2 regions of the Natronospira proteinivora genome follow, and region 2 is predicted to be linked to the other one. Evidence: riboswitches for the same ligand, from Rfam matches in the RefSeq annotation. Region 2 holds a riboswitch; the other holds the start of a gene.
What was found. A riboswitch is a leader RNA that binds a small molecule or an ion and turns the genes downstream of it on or off. The one in region 2 is predicted to bind cobalamin.
Positions count from the first base shown of each region.

Region 1: linked by a shared signal. The riboswitch ahead of J2T60_RS01445 (TonB-dependent receptor plug domain-containing protein) and the one ahead of J2T60_RS04040 (TonB-dependent receptor domain-containing protein) in region 2 are both predicted to bind cobalamin.

Region 1 is NZ_JALJYF010000001.1:305,793-314,762, reverse strand. Features, by position in the region: gene bluB (5,6-dimethylbenzimidazole synthase) at 165-821, opposite strand; gene J2T60_RS01450 (PepSY domain-containing protein) at 841-2,310, opposite strand; gene J2T60_RS01445 (TonB-dependent receptor plug domain-containing protein) at 2,310-4,250, opposite strand; cobalamin riboswitch at 4,391-4,608, opposite strand; gene radA (DNA repair protein RadA) at 4,636-6,030, opposite strand; gene J2T60_RS01435 (Stp1/IreP family PP2C-type Ser/Thr phosphatase) at 6,241-7,062, shown strand; gene J2T60_RS01430 (FHA domain-containing protein) at 7,109-7,771, shown strand; gene alr (alanine racemase) at 7,793-8,884, opposite strand; gene dnaB (replicative DNA helicase) at 8,888-8,970, opposite strand, start outside.
Region 2 is NZ_JALJYF010000001.1:850,031-859,000, forward strand. Features, by position in the region: gene cobD (threonine-phosphate decarboxylase CobD) at 1-362, shown strand, start outside; gene J2T60_RS04035 (sensor domain-containing protein) at 435-2,672, shown strand; cobalamin riboswitch at 2,708-2,947, shown strand; gene J2T60_RS04040 (TonB-dependent receptor domain-containing protein) at 3,099-4,973, shown strand; gene J2T60_RS04045 (cobaltochelatase subunit CobN) at 4,977-8,970, shown strand, end outside.

The DNA of each region.
Region 1 (8,970 bases), 540 kb from region 2:
CTCACGACTGGGCGATTCGAACTAAGCCCAAGCGAACTCATCACCTCCACTGCTTTCAGCCTGGAGGATCGAGTGCAGGGTGGGACTGGCCAGGGCTGTGCGCGGCAGGGATGTCGCGCACAGAGCCCCAGGGATGGGTCCATGCGTCCCTGGCATGGGGATGATCAAAAGGACTTGCTCTCATCCCAACGGTTTCCCATCAGGAAGTGCTCCAAGGCCTCGGCACGTGTCCAGCCTTCCTGCTCCAGCATGGGTCGTTCATAAAAGGCCTCTACATGGCCCAGGCAGAGAACGGCAATGGGACTGGCCCCCGCCGGCAAGGCCAACAAGCGGGCCAATGCATCGGGCTCGAAGAGCGACACCCAGCCCATGCCCAGACCTTCCGCCCGGGCCGCCAGCCAAAGGTTTTGAATGGCGCAGGCGGCGGAGGCCAGATCCATCTCCGGCATGGTCCGCCGTCCAAAGACATGCTGCTCACGCTTGTCGGGCAATACCACCACCAGTAACTCTCCGCACTCCTGAATCCCTTCCACTTTAAGACGCATGAATGCACTGCCGTCCTCCCCCAAGGCCTCGGCCGTGCGTTGCCGTTCGGCCTCCACCACCCCGCCGATGCCTTCCCGCACAGCACGGTCCGTCACCCGGATGAAGCGCCAGGGCTGCATCAAGCCCACACTGGGGGCCTGGTGGGCGGCTGAAAGCACCCGGGCCAGACAATCCTCCGATACCGGATCCGGGAGGAAATGACGCATATCCCGTCGCTCGGCAATGACGCGATAAACCGCAGCCCGCTCGGCTTCACTGAAGGCATGGGATGTCATGAAATTCCCCTTGTTTGCGTTATTTGCGTTTAAAGTAACGAACCGTGAACCAGACACCGGTCAAGGAAAACAAGGCCCCACCACTCATCAACACAACCACCAATGCGTACCAGCCCATACTCCCGGGATTAAGCACCGGAAAGTCCAGGCTATGCAGGCCGTTGTACAGCCAGCGATTCAAGCGACGGCGGGGGGTGGACTGGCGCAAGACTTCGCCGGTCTTGGGGAAAATGTAGAGATGAACCCCATTGTCATACTCGGCCCGATAAACCGGCAAGGGTGGCTTTTCCCCTCTGACCCGCGCGGCACGGCCAGGATAATAGTAATGATCATAATCCGCTTGCCGATGAAACCCCTGCAGACTCATGCCCGGCAAACCATCAGCCGCCTCTCTGATCTGCTGCCGAGACAAAAACATCTCAGAGGGGCTTTCGGAAGCCGACCACAATTCACGCTCACCGCTTTCATTGCTTAGGAGAAGATACGGCCGGCCCATAAACTGCCATAGCTTGACCTCCCGTGTTGAGGATGCGTGCCGCTCTGGAACGCCCGCTGGTTCAATGGCCAGCCACTGCCCCAGTGATCCACTCATGGGCGCGCCCATGGTGACATCCATGGAGACTGGCGCACGATCCGCGGAGGCCCATCGGAAAGGGTCCAGGGAGAGCAAGCCACTGAGCAGCCAGGTGGCCACCAAAACACCAAAGGCCAGCCCCAGGTAATGGTGCCATTGCATCCAACCCCGGTAAGGGCTCATGCCCTTACGGCGCCGGCGTTTCAGCATCATCAGTCCGAGGATCAGGCCACTCAGGCAAGCAAGCAGTCCCAGGCCGGCCAGCCACATCACCAGCTGCCGCCAAAAACCACTCATCTCCCGCAGTCGCGTGGGGTAAATCCAGTGAACAATGGCACCGGCATAGGCCCAGCCACGCTCTGATCCGGTGGTCTGATGGACCCGCTCCCCGGTGGCTTCCGAGAAATAGAGTGTGGTGGACACCGAATCCGCCAAGCTGACCCGCCACAGGGGACGAAAGGCATCGAAGCCAGCGGAAAGAGTCCACTGATCGGGGCGTTCCAGACGATCAATCGCCCGGACCACCCAGGCCGTTTCTTCATCCAGGCGGGATTCGAGGGTGACCCGGTCCAGTGGAGGGACTACCTCGCCGGAATCGGCATAGAGACTCTGCCAACCGTGCTCACTGAGGACATGCAGCTTGGGGCGATCCCAGGGTTGATTGAGGCGAACACCATCGATCGCCTCCAGCCCCAGACGGGATGCCGCTGCTTCCACTGGGACCGCCAGTTTCTCCGTTTCCATTGTCGACAAGGCGGATAAGCGTTCACTGTCCGCCATTCGGGGATAACCATGGAACATCATGACGATGCCGGAGATAAACCACAGCAGCATGAGCAGGCTCAGCCCCAAACCGAGATAGCGATGCAGGGGCATCAGCCATCGCAGCAGCTGTTTTTTCAGCGAGCCGGCCATCAGAACCGCCGGCCATAGGCCAGCTGAAGATTACGGGGTGGGCCCAGGGTCTCGTATTGAAAGGGCCCGCCGTCTGGCGTCATCGCCTGACTCACCCCCGAGGCATAGCGGTGATCCAGCAGATTCTCCAGGCGAACCGTAAGCCGATGCTCGCCATGAGCACCAAAGGCACGCCAAGCACTGGCATCCAGAACCGTGAAATCACCGTATTGCTGGGGACCGAAATCCGCCAGGGTGCTGGTGTTGGAACCTGTGTGGCGGGCCTGTAACTGCCAACCATATTGCGGCGCATTCCAGGCAACACGGGCATTGATAAACCATTCCGGAATGCCGTCAATCTGCTGGGATTGTCCTTTCTCCCGGGCATCGGCCCAGGTGAGGTTTAAATCCCCCGACCAGCCTGTTTGCCCACCCACCGTCAGGGTGGCCTCACCACCGCGAACCCGGACCGATCGCTCGCTATTGATATACATGCCGTCGGCCACCGAGATCAGGTCCTGGATTTCCCGATAAAAACCACCGACTTGCCATTGAGCATTCAGGCCCAAGGGCCCGCTGACTGCGAGATTGAAATTCAGGCTTTCCTCCGGCGACAGGTCCTCGTTGCCGGCGGGAAAATCTTCATCAACCACGAATAGCTCAAAGGCGGAAGGCAAACGGAAGTTGCTGCCGGCACCGGCGGTCAATTCCAAGTGCCCGGGCAGGGGCTGGGCAAAGCTGAGGTTCCAGATCGACTGATCACCACCGAAATCAGAGCGGTTGAAACGCGCCCCCACTGCCAATCGGCTGTCCGGGGAAAAGCTCAATCGCGGCCGGTACTGGACAAAGGCGGCCGCGACGGCTTCAGCCTTGCCGTCAATACGCAGTACAAAGTCCTCCCCCTGGTAGCGCTGGTAATCCAATCCACCCAGCAGTTCTGAGCCGGACTCGGTGATATGACGGGCGGTCAGGTTGATGCCCTGGTCATCAAAGCCCCAGGGATCCCGATCATTGATCACATCCACCTGGCCGTCCTGGTCGAGGGACAGTCGGGTGTAGTCCGTCCACCATTCATGCCAATAAGCCTTGAGGAAATAGCCCGTTCGCTCGCTCAACTGCTGATCCCATTTCAACGACAGGATGTGCTCGGAGCGGTCATTGAAGCTTTCGAAATTGGCCACGGGCCGGGGAAAGTCCGCCCGCACGTCGTTTCTCAGAAAGAGCAAATTCAAGGATTGGTCCTGGCCCAGCGGCAGATGATAGCGGCCACCGTAGGAAGTCCGGTTAAAGCCCCGGGGCAGGCGCCGGGCGTTCTCCTGGTAGGCTTCATCCCGGTAAGGTTGATAGCCTTCTGACTGATCCTGCTCGGCGAAAACAATCCAATGCCCCAGGGCATCGCTGCCGCGAACATGGCCGCCCAGGCGGCGATCCCCCAAGGAGCCCACAGCCCCGCTCATACTGCCGCCGGATTCGGGGCCGGGTTTGCGCAGGACAATATTTACCACGCCGGCCACCGCCTGGGTCCCATAAAACAGGCCCTGCCCGCCTTTCAGCACCTCAATGCGCTCGATCATGTGGGTGCTGATGGAGTCCAGGGGAGAGGTGTCACCAAACAGACGGTTGTTGATCCGAACCCCATCCACCAACCAAAGCACGTCCTCACTGCGAGAGCCCTGCAGAGAGACAGAGGCATAATCCCCGCGCCCGGCCCGGGGAGAGACGAACAGACCCGGCACACTGCCCTGCAAGGCCTGACCCACATCACTGACGCCGCTACGATCCAACACCTCCCGGTCGAGAATCCACAACTCGGCGCCATAGCGGGAAAGATCCGTCGGCAAGGTTTCTTCCAAAGACGAACCATGGACCACCACGGTGTCCAGGTTCAGGCCGTGATCGCTGGCACTGGCCAAAAGGGGAAGGCAAACAAGACAAAAAACGGCAGGTCGTAATCTAAACATTCAGGTCTCCATTCACTACAGGTAAGTGATGGAGCCCTCACGAAGCGTTATCGGGGATACAAGGTTATTGCGCCCAGGGGGGCAGAGGAAGATACCTTGGATCCGAACACCTTAGACGCGAAGGCTCGGTCAGCGGCCGATCAATCGGCCGCGCTTCGGCAGGTATTCGGACTTAGGGGCGAGTGTGACGGATCGTCACATGGACCTTGGATCACGGCTTCCCATCCCGTGCGGGACAGTGCCTGGGGTCGCCCCCTGTGATCCTCGTTCCCCAATACCGCTGCGCGTCAGTCCCGGATTCTCACCGGGTTCCCTGCACCACCCAAAAGTGGCGCTTTCCGAAGCGGTGGCTAATCTACCTTTCTGGAGGGTAATCGTCAAAGATCTATTCGGCATCTCGAAGGATGGCGTCGATGGCATCCCCCAGACGCCGGACGGGGATGATCTTCATGCCGTCGGGGCTCTTGCGGGGGGCATTGGCGCGCGGGACGATGGCCAGCTTGAACCCGTGCTTGGCCGCCTCATACAAGCGTTCTTCACCGTTGTAGACCGGCCGCACCTCGCCGGACAGGCCAATCTCGCCGAACACCACCATACCCTTGGGCAAGGGCTTGTCCCGGAAACTGGACAAGGCGGCCAGCAGCAGGGGCAGGTCGGCGGCGGTTTCTTCCACTTTCAGCCCCCCCACCACATTGATGAAGACGTCCTGATCCCCCATGGCAATACCGCCATGGCGATGCATCACCGCCAGCAGCATGGAGAGGCGGTTCTGATCCAGGCCCACCGCCACCCGGCGAGGATTATGGGTCTGGGAGCTGTCCACCAGGGCCTGGACTTCCACCAGCAGGGGCCGGCTGCCTTCCCGGGCCACCATAACCGCCGAACCGCTGACATCGCTCTGGTGGCCCGAAAGAAAGATGGCCGAAGGGTTGCGAACTTCCTTCAGGCCGGCCTCGTCCATGGCGAATACTCCTAGCTCGTTAACGGCGCCAAAGCGGTTTTTCACCGCCCGGATTACCCGATAACGACTGCCGGCGTCGTTTTCGAAGTACAGCACCGTATCCACCATATGCTCCAGGACCCGGGGCCCGGCAATCTGGCCTTCCTTGGTGACATGGCCCACCAGAAAGACGGCGGTGCCGGTCTGCTTGGCAAAACGCACCAGCTGGGAGGCGGATTCACGCAACTGGCCCACGGCCCCGGGGGCCGACTGCACCCCCTCGGAAAAGATGGTCTGGATGGAATCCACCACCAGGACCCGGGGTTTTTCCACCTCGGCGGTGGCAATGATCTGCTCCACGCAGGTCTCCGCGGCCAGGCGCAGAGGGAATTCCCCTACGGCCAGCCGCTCGGCCCGAATACGAACCTGCTCCAGGGACTCCTCCCCGGTGACATACAACACGCCCCGGTTTTCGGACAGCCGGGCACAGGCCTGGAGCAACAGCGTGGATTTCCCGATGCCCGGATCACCGCCGATCAGTACGGCCGAACCGGAGACCAAACCGCCGCCGAGCACCCGGTCCAGCTCGCCCACGCCGGTGGAGGTCCGGGGGGCTTCCTTGCTTTGCACCTCATTGAGGCTCACCACCACACCCGATGATCCGGCGTACTGGCCCCGGTTGCGACCGCCGGCGCTTCCGCCCCCGACCTTGGGAGGCGTGGCCCCGATGCGGCTCTCCACCAAGGTATTCCAGGCACCGCAATCCATGCACTGCCCGGACCACTTGGGTGCCTGGGCACCACAGGCCTCACATTCATAAACGGTCTTTGCCTTGGCCATAGCTCAATCCCTGATTGAATCCAAATGAATCATGGTTTGCGGTGAAGCATCTTATCATTGCCCAAGCGGGTGCTTGCCGCGCCACCCGGTGTTGCCGGTATACTCAGGTCCATTGAGGTTCGGGGGGACCCCCCTCCGGGTGGTTCAGGCAGGCTCGGCAGCGGCCCTTTGCAATAATGGGCCGGGGAGAGACTGCGGACAGGGGATCGTATGGCTGCCGAGGGACAGTTGGCTGCAGCCGGCCGCACGGACACCGGCCGCAAGCGTCCGCACAATGAGGATGCCATTGAAATGGCCCCGGAAGCCGGCCTGATGGTGCTGGCCGATGGCATGGGCGGCTACAGCGCCGGGGAAGTGGCCAGCCGACTGGCCGTGGAAACCGTCCTGCAGGTTGTCCGTAATGCCAGCCCCATGGAACGCGGCGACCGGGTATTACAGGAGGCCGTGGCCAAGGCCAACCGCATCATTCTGGAAAAGGCCCAGGAAGATCCCGACCGCCAGGGCATGGGCACCACGGTGGCCATCTGCCTTTTCCGGGGCCGGCGCGTCACCCTGGCCCATGTGGGGGATTCCCGGGTCTATCGCTTGCGCCGGGGACGGCTCAAGCAACTCACCACCGACCATTCCCTGAACCAGGAACTGCTGGACCGTGGCTATTACACCCGCCTGGAAGCCCGCCAGGCCAATAACCGGCATGTGATCACGCGTGCGCTGGGTGTCGGCCCGCAGGTGGAAGCCAGCATTTGTGAGGAAACCGTGGCGGATGGGGATATTTTCCTGCTCTGCTCGGATGGCCTCACCGACATGGTGGATGACCACAGCATTCGATACACCCTGGAAAATGCCGGGGGTGATCTGCAGGAACGGGCCGATCAGCTGATCAAGCGCGCCAACGAGCTGGGCGGACGGGACAATATCTCGGTCATCCTGGTCCAGGCCGGCCAGACGCTGGAAGGCCTGGACCGCTCTCCCTTGTTACAGCTGGCCAGGCAACTGGGAGAGTGGCTCAAATCCAAACGGGCCCAGCCATGATCGACAAGCAGGACCTATTCGTACCGAACACCCCAGGGAGAACAGAATGGCAAAGCTGAGTGTTTTCTATCGAGGCAAGCTCTACAGCGAATTCGAAATCAAAAAACGGGCAACCCTCGGTCGCCAGAAAGATAACGATATTCACCTGGATGAATCCACGGTTAGCGGTCACCACGCCCGGGTGGTCATTCGGGATGATCACTTCTGTGTGGAGGATCTTGAAAGCACCAATGGCACCTACCTGGGGGATCGTCGCATCCGCCGGGTGGGCCTTCGGAACGGCGATGCCTTTCACATCGGCCCCTTCCAGGTCCGCTTCAGCGGGCCCAGCGCCCCTCCCAGCTTTCAGGACACCATGATTCTCCACCTGGATGATATTAAGGATTCCCGATCCGATGTGGATCAGGTCATGGCGGAAGTGGCCGATGACCCCATTGATGATGGGAAGGAAAGTCGCATCGAGGTACTCAACGGCAACAATGCCGGTGAGGCTCTGGTGCTGGAAGAAGCCATCACCACGGTAGGCGTGCGGGGCAAGCAGGTGGCTGCGGTAACCCGGCGCCGGGACGGTTTCTATCTGGTGCCGGTGGCCGGCGGCAGTCCTCGAATCAACGGGCGCGAGAATGGCCCCGCATCGGTGCGGCTGAACGATGGCGATGAACTGGAAGTGGCCGGTGTCCGCCTGGCCTTCCGGCAGAACCCGGTCTAGCAGGCGGCGGGCTGGCGAGGCCTAGTCCACATCGAACTTGACCCGCCGGGTCACCCCGCAAAGCAACTCATAGGGAATGGTGCCCGCATGGCGGGCCACCGTTTCCACCGGTAGCCGGGCCTCACCGCCTTCGCTTTCCCCCCATAGAATCACTTCATCCCCCACCCGAGCCTGGGGATGATCGCTGAGATCAACGGTGATCATGTCCATGGATACCCTGCCCACCACCCGGCTCGGCCGACCATTGATCAATACCGGCGTGCCATTCGCCACATGCCAGGGATAGCCATCGCCGTAGCCAATGGCCGCAATCCCCAGAGGCATGTCATGGGCGGCCGACCAGCCGCCGCCATATCCCACACGACCGCCCTTTTCCACCGATTTGATGGCGATCAGTTCGGTGCTGACTGTCATGGCCGGCAGCAGACCTACATCCCGGCCATGACGATCGCTAAAGGGGGTAACGCCGTAGAGCATGATACCCGGGCGAATCCATTGTTCATGGGATTCCGGCCAGTCGATAACACCCGCGGAATTGGCGATGGAACGTTCACCCGGCCAATCCCGGGTCAATGCCTTGAATTGGCGAATCTGCTCGCCGGTATCGGGCGTGCCTTGGAGTTCATCGGCGGAGGCCAGATGGGTCATGTAGCGCAGGGGGCCTTCGGCCAGATTGCCCCGCTGTATCCGGGCCAGAACGGCTTCTGCCTGCTCGGGGGGAAAACCCAGGCGATGCATGCCGGTGTCGATCTTGAGCCAGAGCTTCTGGGGCAGGCCGGAGGCTTCCAGCACGTCCAGCTGGGCATGATCGTGCAGCACCAACTCAAAGCCATTCTCGCGAACCAGCTCCACTTCCCGCTGACGATGAATGCCTTCCAATAGCACCACCGGATGTCCCAGACCGGCTGAACGAATTTCCAGGGCTTCTTCCAGGCAGGCCACGGCAAAGGCATCCGCCCCCCGAAAGGCCCGAGCCGCCTCTACCAAACCGTGTCCATAGCCATTGGCCTTCACACAGGCCATGATCCGCGTACCCGGGGCGATTTCACGGGCCCGGGTCAGATTGTGACGCAGGGCATCGGTGTTGATTCGGGCACGGGTCGCACGCGTCAAGGATTACTCCATGAACTCGTCTTCACTGATGTAATTTTCGAAGCGGGTAAAGCTGCCCAGGAAGGTAGTGATCACCTTGCCTGTGG
Region 2 (8,970 bases):
CGCTTTGCCAGGCGCTTGCCCAGGCCATCGGGCCCTGGGCAGTGAGTGGTCCGGCCCGCTGGCTGATGAGACAGGCCTTGACGGATAAAACCTGGCAGGTGATGCAGAAAAAACGGCTCCAGGATGAATCCCGGGCCCTGGTGAGCCTTTTGATGGAAAAGGGGTTTCATCCGGTTGGGGGAACGGCGCTTTTCCAGACCGTGCGTCATGATGATCCCCGGCATGTGGAGGCGGCATTAAGGCAGCAGGGGGTATTGGTTCGCGCCTTCGATGAGGCACCGTGGCTGCGTTTTGGCTTGCCCGGCGGTGAGGCCCGGATGCTCAGGGCGGCCCGGGCGCTCGATTCAGTCTTGCCTTCGTGAATTGCATGGTGCGTCCGGGACAGTCTGCTAGGATTAAATGATGGAAGAGAATAGGTGACAAAGCGTGGATCAATGAACCGGCTATCGGATTTCGAGGATGGATTTTACCGGACATTGATTGCCAGTGTTCCGGATGCGGTCTATGTCCACGACATTGATGGTCAGATCCTGGAAGCCAACCAAGCAGCCACTCGCCAGACTGGGTATGAACAGACTGAGTTGTGCCGGATGACGATCATGGACTTGAACCCGTTCAGACGTCCGGATGATATCCAAGAAATGCTTTCCTCCTTGTCGAGGAACTGTTGCGCCAGTCAGGTGTTTCGAACGAGGCACCGCCGGGCGGATGGTGAGGCGATTCCCGTGGAGGTCCATGTAACCCCGGTGCGTCAGGAGGGTCACGTTTTTTTCCTTGCCGTGGTAAGGGATATGAGTGATCGGGAACGTCTGGAAATGGACCTTCAGGATAAGGTGGAATTTGATCAATTATTGCTTGATATCTCTTCCCGACTAGTCAATATCGACCCTGAGGATATTGATCAGGTCATTCATCAGCTTTTGGCCGATATTGGGGCCTTTTTCCAGGCCGGCCGCAGTTATGTATTCACCATCGATCATGACGCAAAGACCTTCAGCAATACTCATGAATGGTCGGATGACGGCGTGGCACCGGAGATAGACCATCTGCAGCGGCTGCCCTTTGATGCCTTCCCATGGCTGATGAAAAACATCCTGAACCGGCAGGTCGCCCATGCGCCGAATATCCTTGACCTCCCAGATGAAGTGGCTCATGAGAGGGAGGAATATCGTCGACAGCGGATTCGGTCCCTGATCATCGCCCCCATTGTTCGTGGAGATATGGTAACCGGGTTGTTTGGCTTGGATACCGTTCGGGACAAACGTTACTGGAATGAGGATATTCGCAACAATCTCCGCTTATTGGGTCAGCTGCTAGCCAACGCCATGGATGCTGCAGGCCTGGGTCGTCAGCTCAAACACCTGGCCTACCATGATTCCTTGACGCAGCTTCCCAATCGACAGCTTCTGAAAGACCGGATTGAGCAGGGCATTAGCCGTTGTCAGCGGGAATCCTTGAGGCTAGCTGTTATGTTGCTGGATCTGGATGACTTTAAATTGGTTAACGACACCTTGAGCCATAGTGCAGGGGATGAACTTTTATGCCAGGTGGCCAAGCGTTTGACGGAGATCCTGAGGGATACGGATACGGTTGCTCGCCTGGGTGGCGATGAGTTTGTCCTGGTAACCCAGGTTCGTGATGCAGATGAAGCAGCGGAATTGGCCAAAAGAGCCCTGGATAATGTAAGCCGACCGATTCGCCTCCAGGGACAAAGGATTGTAACTCACCCTAGCATCGGGATTTCCCTTTTTCCTGATGATGATCACAATCACGACACCTTGATGCGCAACGCAGACCTGGCTATGTACGCTGCCAAGGCTGCTGGAAAGAACCGTTTTGCTTTCTATGATCAAAGCATGACGGATCATGCGCGTAATATGCTTCATCTGCGTCATGAGCTCGTTCAGGGCATACAAGAGGGGCAATTGCTACTGCATTTTCAACCCCGGGTGGATCTAAGAAGTCGTCGTGTATGCGGAATGGAAGCGCTGGTTCGTTGGCAACATCCTGAGCGGGGATTGTTGATGCCGGGGATGTTTCTGCCACTGGCGGAACGGTCCGATTTGATCTGCCTGATTGATCATTGGGTATTGGAAACAGCCAGAAAGGAAATGCTGCCCCTGGCCGAATTCATGGGTTCGATTCGGATTGCTGTTAATCTGTCGGCCAGGGATTTGTATGATTCAGAGCATCTTGATCATCTGCTTTCAATTTTAAAACAGAATTTCAGCCATGGTGGTGTACTCCTGGAACTTGAGATTACGGAATCCACTCTGATGCAGGATGTTGATGCGGCCATTGCCCAGCTGCATCGGATAAAGCAGGTGATCCCCGGTGTTCGAATTGCCATTGATGATTTTGGGAGTGGCTACTCATCGCTGAATTATCTGCGACGTTTGCCCATCGATATTCTCAAGATTGATCAGTCATTTATTAGAGACCTGGGCGGGGAGAACCCCAGTGCCGAGGCTATTATCCGCTCCATTATTGAGTTGGCGCGGAACCTGGGCATGCGGGTAGTGGCAGAGGGGATCGAAACAGAGAGCGAAGCTCTTCTGGTTCAGGGGCTGGGCTGTGACGAAGCCCAGGGTTATTTCTATTCCCAGCCCGTGCCTATGGACGAATTGATTGGGCGATTAGATAGAAATCTGACCTTGTCCCAGGCTATATAGCAAGGCTCTATTTGACCTGATTCCCAGGTCCTGTTACTTTTTGCGCCGCATCAGGTGTCCCCAGGACCCATCCGGGTCGGGGATTAAACGGGAAGTCGGTGATCCAGTCCGACGCTGCCCCCGCAACGGTGATTGAGCGAGTCGCCTCCACAAGCGACTCAGGGCGACCACCCCTAGCCACTGTGCCAACGAGCATGGGAAGGCGGTCGTCTCGGCCTGTCCTGACGGACATGCCACTCATCAGCCCGTAGACCGGCCTGTTGCAGGAGGAGGCATCAAGCCCCTCCAGCCGCGCGTTGCGGAGGGCGACGTCGGGCTGGTCAAAGCGTACCGCTTATAGTCCCTGACTGCCCGAACACTCCCTTTCCGCATGCACATTTCTCATGCCAGATCCGTGCGGTGGGCACGGCAAAGGGAACAATCGATATGAAGCTTTTCCATTTTTCGGTGCTGTGTGCAGCGCCCGTCTATCTTGTGACTGCGGTTTCACTTCATGCAGGTCAGGCGCAATCCGCCCCCCAGGAACTGGATGAATTGGCCTACCTGGATGCCGAAGGCATGGTGGCCGGGGAGGCTTGGCTAAACCCGGTGGTGGTTACCGCGACCCAGACCCAACGTTCTGCGGAAGAGAGTCTTTCTTCTATTTCGGCCATCGACCAAGACAGCATTCGCCGTCAGGAGCCTCGGGAGTTCGGGGAACTGCTCAGAGCGCGCCCCGGAATTGATGTTATATCCAATGGCGCCTTTGGGAAGGCGACGAGCCTCTTTATTCGGGGTACCAGCAGTGATCAGAGCTTGTTGTTGGTGGATGGAATTCGTATGGGGTCGGCAACCACCGGCGGGGCTTCATGGCAATTTTTGCCCACCACAATGATTGACCGTGTGGAAGTGGTACGTGGTCCGCGAAGCAGTGTATACGGAGCGGATGCCATTGGGGGCGTGGTGCAGGTATTCACACCCCAGGGCAGTGATGAAACCGAACAGTGGTTCAATCTTGGAACAGGCTCCTTTGGAAGCCATGAATATGGCCTGGGCGCCCAGGGCGGAGGGGAAACCACCCGGTTCAGTGTGGGTGCAAGCCATTCCCATACCGACGGTATTGCACTGCAAGAAGGGGGAGAACGCCGTGGTTACTACAATACCTCTGCCATGGCTCGGGTTACCCAGGAGCTGGGGGCCATGGCAAACCTGGGGTTCACCGGACTTCGCTCTCAAGGTCGTACCGAGTTCCTGGATGGCAAAACAGACTTTGTCCATCAGGCGGCCGGCACCAGTTTGGAAATGGCGCCCAACCCCTTCTGGGATGTGGAGCTGAGCCTGAGCGAAAGCCGGGACGAAGCGGATAACTATGACGACGGCGCCGATGAGCCCACGCGCTTTGATACCCGCCGCCAGATGGTGGCCTGGCAAAACCGGATTCATACCGGCAACCACGAGTGGGTGCTGGGGGTGGATTATCGAGACGACAAGATCGAATCCACCACCGACTACGCAGAGGATAGCCGGGATAACATCGCCGTCTTTGCCCAGGCATTGCTTGATTTCAACCCGGTGAGCTTGGAAGTCGGACTTCGTCATGATGACAACGAAAGCTATGGTACTGCCACCACCGGCAGTTTTGGGGTGGGCTATCGCCTGAATGACCATCACCGCTTACGCATGACCTGGGGCGAGGGTTTTAAAGCACCCAGTTTCAATGATCTTTATTTTCCCGGGTTTGGTAACCCGGAGCTGGGTCCGGAAGAATCCGAAAGTGTGGAGATTGGTATATCGGGTCACTATGAACGTTGGTTCTGGGACGGGGTCGCCTATCGCACCCGGGTGGATAACTTGATCGAGTCGGTTTTGGTGGATGGTGTATTTTTGCCCGAAAACGTGGCTGAGGCCCGGATGGAAGGTCTGGAGATTTCTGCGGGCCTGGATCTGGACGACTGGGTTATCTACGGCAGCTGGAGTTATCTCGACCCCGAGAATCGTGAAAGCGGAAATCGGCTTCGCCGCCGGGCCAAGCAAAGCTTCCGCCTGGAGGTGGATCGTGAGATTGGCGACTGGTCGTTGGGTGGCACGGTGGTGGCCCAGGGGCACCGCTTCAACGATGCCGAGGGGGAAGAACGCCTGGCCGGCTTTGGGCTGCTGAATCTGCGCGTGGGTTGGACCCTGTCCGAGAACTGGCGCACACGCCTGACGGTGAATAACGCCCTGGACAAGGACTATGTCACGGCTCGGGACAGTTTCAACGATTTCGACTATCAACAACCGGGGCGGAACGTCTTTCTGAGCCTGCGCTACGGAGACCGCTAAGTCATGCGTGCCATGATCTTTGCGGTGTTCGTCCTGCTCTTGCTGGGCGGCTACCAGCCCGCATGGGGTAAGACGGTGGTGGGTGTGGTGTCGGAACGCTCGGCCGCCGAAGTGGCGGCCGGGGCCCACCGCTTTCTGGAGGAGGTCCCTGAGAGCCGGATACAGTTGCGGACGCCGGAGCAGATTGCGGAGATGGCGGATTCCGAGGTCCGCGATTTCCTGGGCCAGGGCGATGCCATTTTCCTGGCGGCCGTGTTCGGCGATCAGGTCTCGCGACTGCAGCGCCTGGTCCAGGAAGGCCCAGTGGCCGATGGCAAGCCGATCCTGGCCATCAACAGTGATCGGCGAATCACTCGACTCTCTCGCCTTGGGGGAGAGGCAGTTCTTGATGAGCTGGACGCCGATGAGCTGTCTCGCCTGACTGCCAATCCGGCACCAGGCGAGGACCCGGAAGCCCATCTGGCCGAGCAGCGCCAAACCTTCTCCCGGCAATCGGAATGGTTGAAGGGGCGGGCCTTCTATATGGGACGGAGTCCGGAGCATATGTCGGGTTTGATGGCCTGGCTCTTGTCCCAGGCCGGGCATTCCCTGGATGTGCCCGAACCTTCCCCTCGGGAAGCCGTTCGTTACTATCGCGACGGTGAATCCTTCTCGAACCCGGAGAAATTGGATCTGGATGAGGGCCCGGCCGTTGTCTTGCTGGACCTGGACCGGGGCGATCGCCCCGGTGACCGGGCCTTGCTGGATAACAGCTGTGAGGCGGTGGAAGCCCGGGGCATGCAGTGTTTTGCCGTTCTTGCCCGTTGGGGTGGGGGTAGCCGTGAAGCCGTGGAGACCCTGACCGAACGCATGGCGTCGGCGGAGCTGACGGCGGTGGTGAGCCTTCAATTCTTTGCCGTTGGCGGTGGGGAAGGGCGTCAGGCCGTCACCGAGGCCTTCGAAAACCTGGATGTCCCTGTCATCAAGGGGATTCGCCTTGCCGGCAGTAGCGAGGAAGAATGGCGCCTGTCGCTGGATGGTATTCCCCAGGACCAGGTCTATTTCCGCGTGGCCATGCCGGAGTTGCAGGGCATCAGTCAGCCGCAAGTACTGGCCGTCGCCGAGCCGCCACAAGTGGATCCGCAGACCGGAATCCACTATGTGCTGACCCAACCATTGACTGAACAGGTGGCGGGGCTGGCGGATCGCCTTAAGCGTTGGCAACGGCTACGGGCAATGGATAACAGCGAAAAGCGGGTGGCCATGGTTTACTACAACCACCCGCCCGGTCGTCATAACATCGGTGCCGATAAGCTGGATGTGCCCGAGTCGCTGATGGAATTGCTGCGGCTGATGAAGGCCGCCGGCTACGATACCGGCCCCTTGCCCGAAGATGCCGAAGCCCTGCTGGACAAGATCCAGGACCGGGGTATCAATGCCACCGACGATGGTGAGCAACTGGCTCGAATGCATGGCCAGGTGGCCAGTCTTTCCGCCTCGGATTACCAACAATACTTTGAAACCCTGCCCGAGGTGATTCAGGGCGAGTTGCAGCATGGGCCCTTGGGCTATCTCCATGCCCGTTTGGAAGCTGCCTATTCAGAAGCTGAACATGAGCACGGTCGGCGCTTGCTGGAGCGGACCCTGGCGGATTTGCGCCACCTGGTCGAGAACCACCAGCATGAGGCCCAGGAAAGGGCATTGTCCTTGCTCGACCAGTATGAAGCCGCCTGGTCGGAGCGCTTGGCTGGCCGGCAAGCCGATCAGGACCCGGAGTCCATTCGCGATGCCCTAGTGCGTACGGGTATGCCGGGTCTGTCCGGTTGGGGTGCGCCACCGGGCGAGGCCATGGTGCATGAAGGGGAAATGCTTTTCCCGGGCATTCGCTTTGGCAATGTCTTCATCGGTCCGCAACCACCGCGGGGCTGGGAGATTCGCGAGTCCCTGCTGCACGCCAATACCAGCTTCCCGCCCACCCACCAGTATGTGGGGTTTTACCACTGGATCAGGGATCATTTCGAAGCGGATGCTCTGGCTTATATCGGCCGGCATTCCACCCGTGAGTTCCTGCCCCGACGGCGGGTGGGGTTGGGCGATGATGACTATCCGGCTCTGCTGGGTGGGGATTTGCCGGTGATCTATCCCTACATCGTGGATGGGGTCGGCGAAGGTATCCAGGCCAAGCGCCGGGCCATGGCGGTGATCGTCAGTCACCTGACCCCACCGTTGGCCACCACTGAACTGTATGACGAGTTGCTGGAGTTACGGCAACTGGTGGAAACCTACGAATCGGCGACGGACCCGGACAGCCCCACCCGCCGCCGGGCGGCCGAGACCCTGCGGGATCGCATCGAAGCCCTGGAACTGACCGATGTCATTGAACGGGAAATCGCCGACGACTTGGGTGTGACCGTCAGCGAAGTGTCTCTGGAAGAGGTCTCCGAATCCCTCCTGGTCCATGAAGCCGGCCATTACGTCACCCACATGCAGGAGCATTTCATGCCCCTGGGCCTGCATGTCTTCGGTCGGGATTGGGATGAAGAGGCCCTTGAAACCATGCTCAAGTCCATGGCCGGGGACGGGGAAGTGGACGCCGAAGCCGAGCAGGCATTGCGGGATTCGCCGGCGGCTGAAGCGGCCCATTTCCTGGGCGCCTTGTCGGGCCGTTTTGTACCGCCGGGGCAGGGCAATGATCCCATCCGCACGCCCCAGGCCTTGCCCACGGGGACCAATTTCCATGCCCTGTCCAGTGATTTGATCCCCACCCGGATCGCCTGGCGCTTGGGCCAGGAGCTGGCCGCCGAGGCCCGGGATCGGGGCGCGCCGGAGGCCGATGGCAGCGAGGCTTTGGTACTCTGGGCCTCCGATACCGTCCGTGATGAAGGCGCCATGGTGGCCTTCGGCCTGGACATGATGGGGCTGACGCCGGAGTGGAATTCCCGCGGCATCGTCAGTGGCGTCGCCCGGCAGGACCTTGAGACGCTGGACCGCCCCCGCCAGGATGTGCTGTTCACCACCTCCGGTCTGTTCCGTGATCTTTATGCCGACCAGCTGGTGTTGCTGGACCAGGCGGTCAAGGTGGCCCTGGATGGGGCCTATGAAACCATCCAAGCCGAGTACCCGGCCTTGCAAACCGCTCTGGACGCCAGTCTCGAGGAACTCCCGGAGTCCATGCGGGACCCCGGCAGCGAAAGCCTGGCGATGAATCGGGTGGCTGCCCAATGGGTAGAGGATACCCGGGGGCTGATTGCCCAGGGCATGAACGCAGACAAGGCCGGTCGCCAGGCCAGCCTGCGTATCTTTGGGACAGCCCCCGGTGCCTACGGGGCCGGTATCACCCGCCTGACTGAACGTTCCAGTGCCTGGGAGGATCGGGACCAGTTGGCCGAGGCCTATGTCCGCCGCATGGGGCATGCCTACGGCATGGTGGCACAAGGGGAGCCAGCCCATGCGGCCTTCGATCAGCGACTCTCCACCGTGGGCCGAACCTATCTGGGCCGAGCCAGCCATATCTATGCCTTGCTGGATCGGGATGATGCCTTTGATTTCCAGGGCGGACTATCCCTGGCCGTGGAAAAGGCCCGGGGAGAGGCCCCCGCCAATCGGGTTCTGATGCATGCGGACCCGGACAATCCCTATGTGGATAGCCTGGAAAGGGCGCTTTTGACTGAGTTACGGGCCCGAAATCTCAATCCTCAATGGTTGCAACCGCTGATGGACCACGGCTACGCCGGGGCGAGAACCATGGGCCGGGATTTCCTGGATAACCTTTGGGGTTGGCAGGTAACCGCCCCGGAGGTGATTGATTCCTGGGTCTGGGACGAAGTCCATGCGGTCTATCTGGAGGATCGCCATGGCCTGGGTCTGGATGAATTCCTGGCCCAGGATCATAACGTCCATGTGAAGACCCATATGCAGTCAGTGATGCTGGTGGCCGCCCATCGGGGCTACTGGGAAGCAGACGCCCAGGTGCTGGCCGATCTGCAGGAAGACTTTGCCGCCCTGGTAGCCGAACATG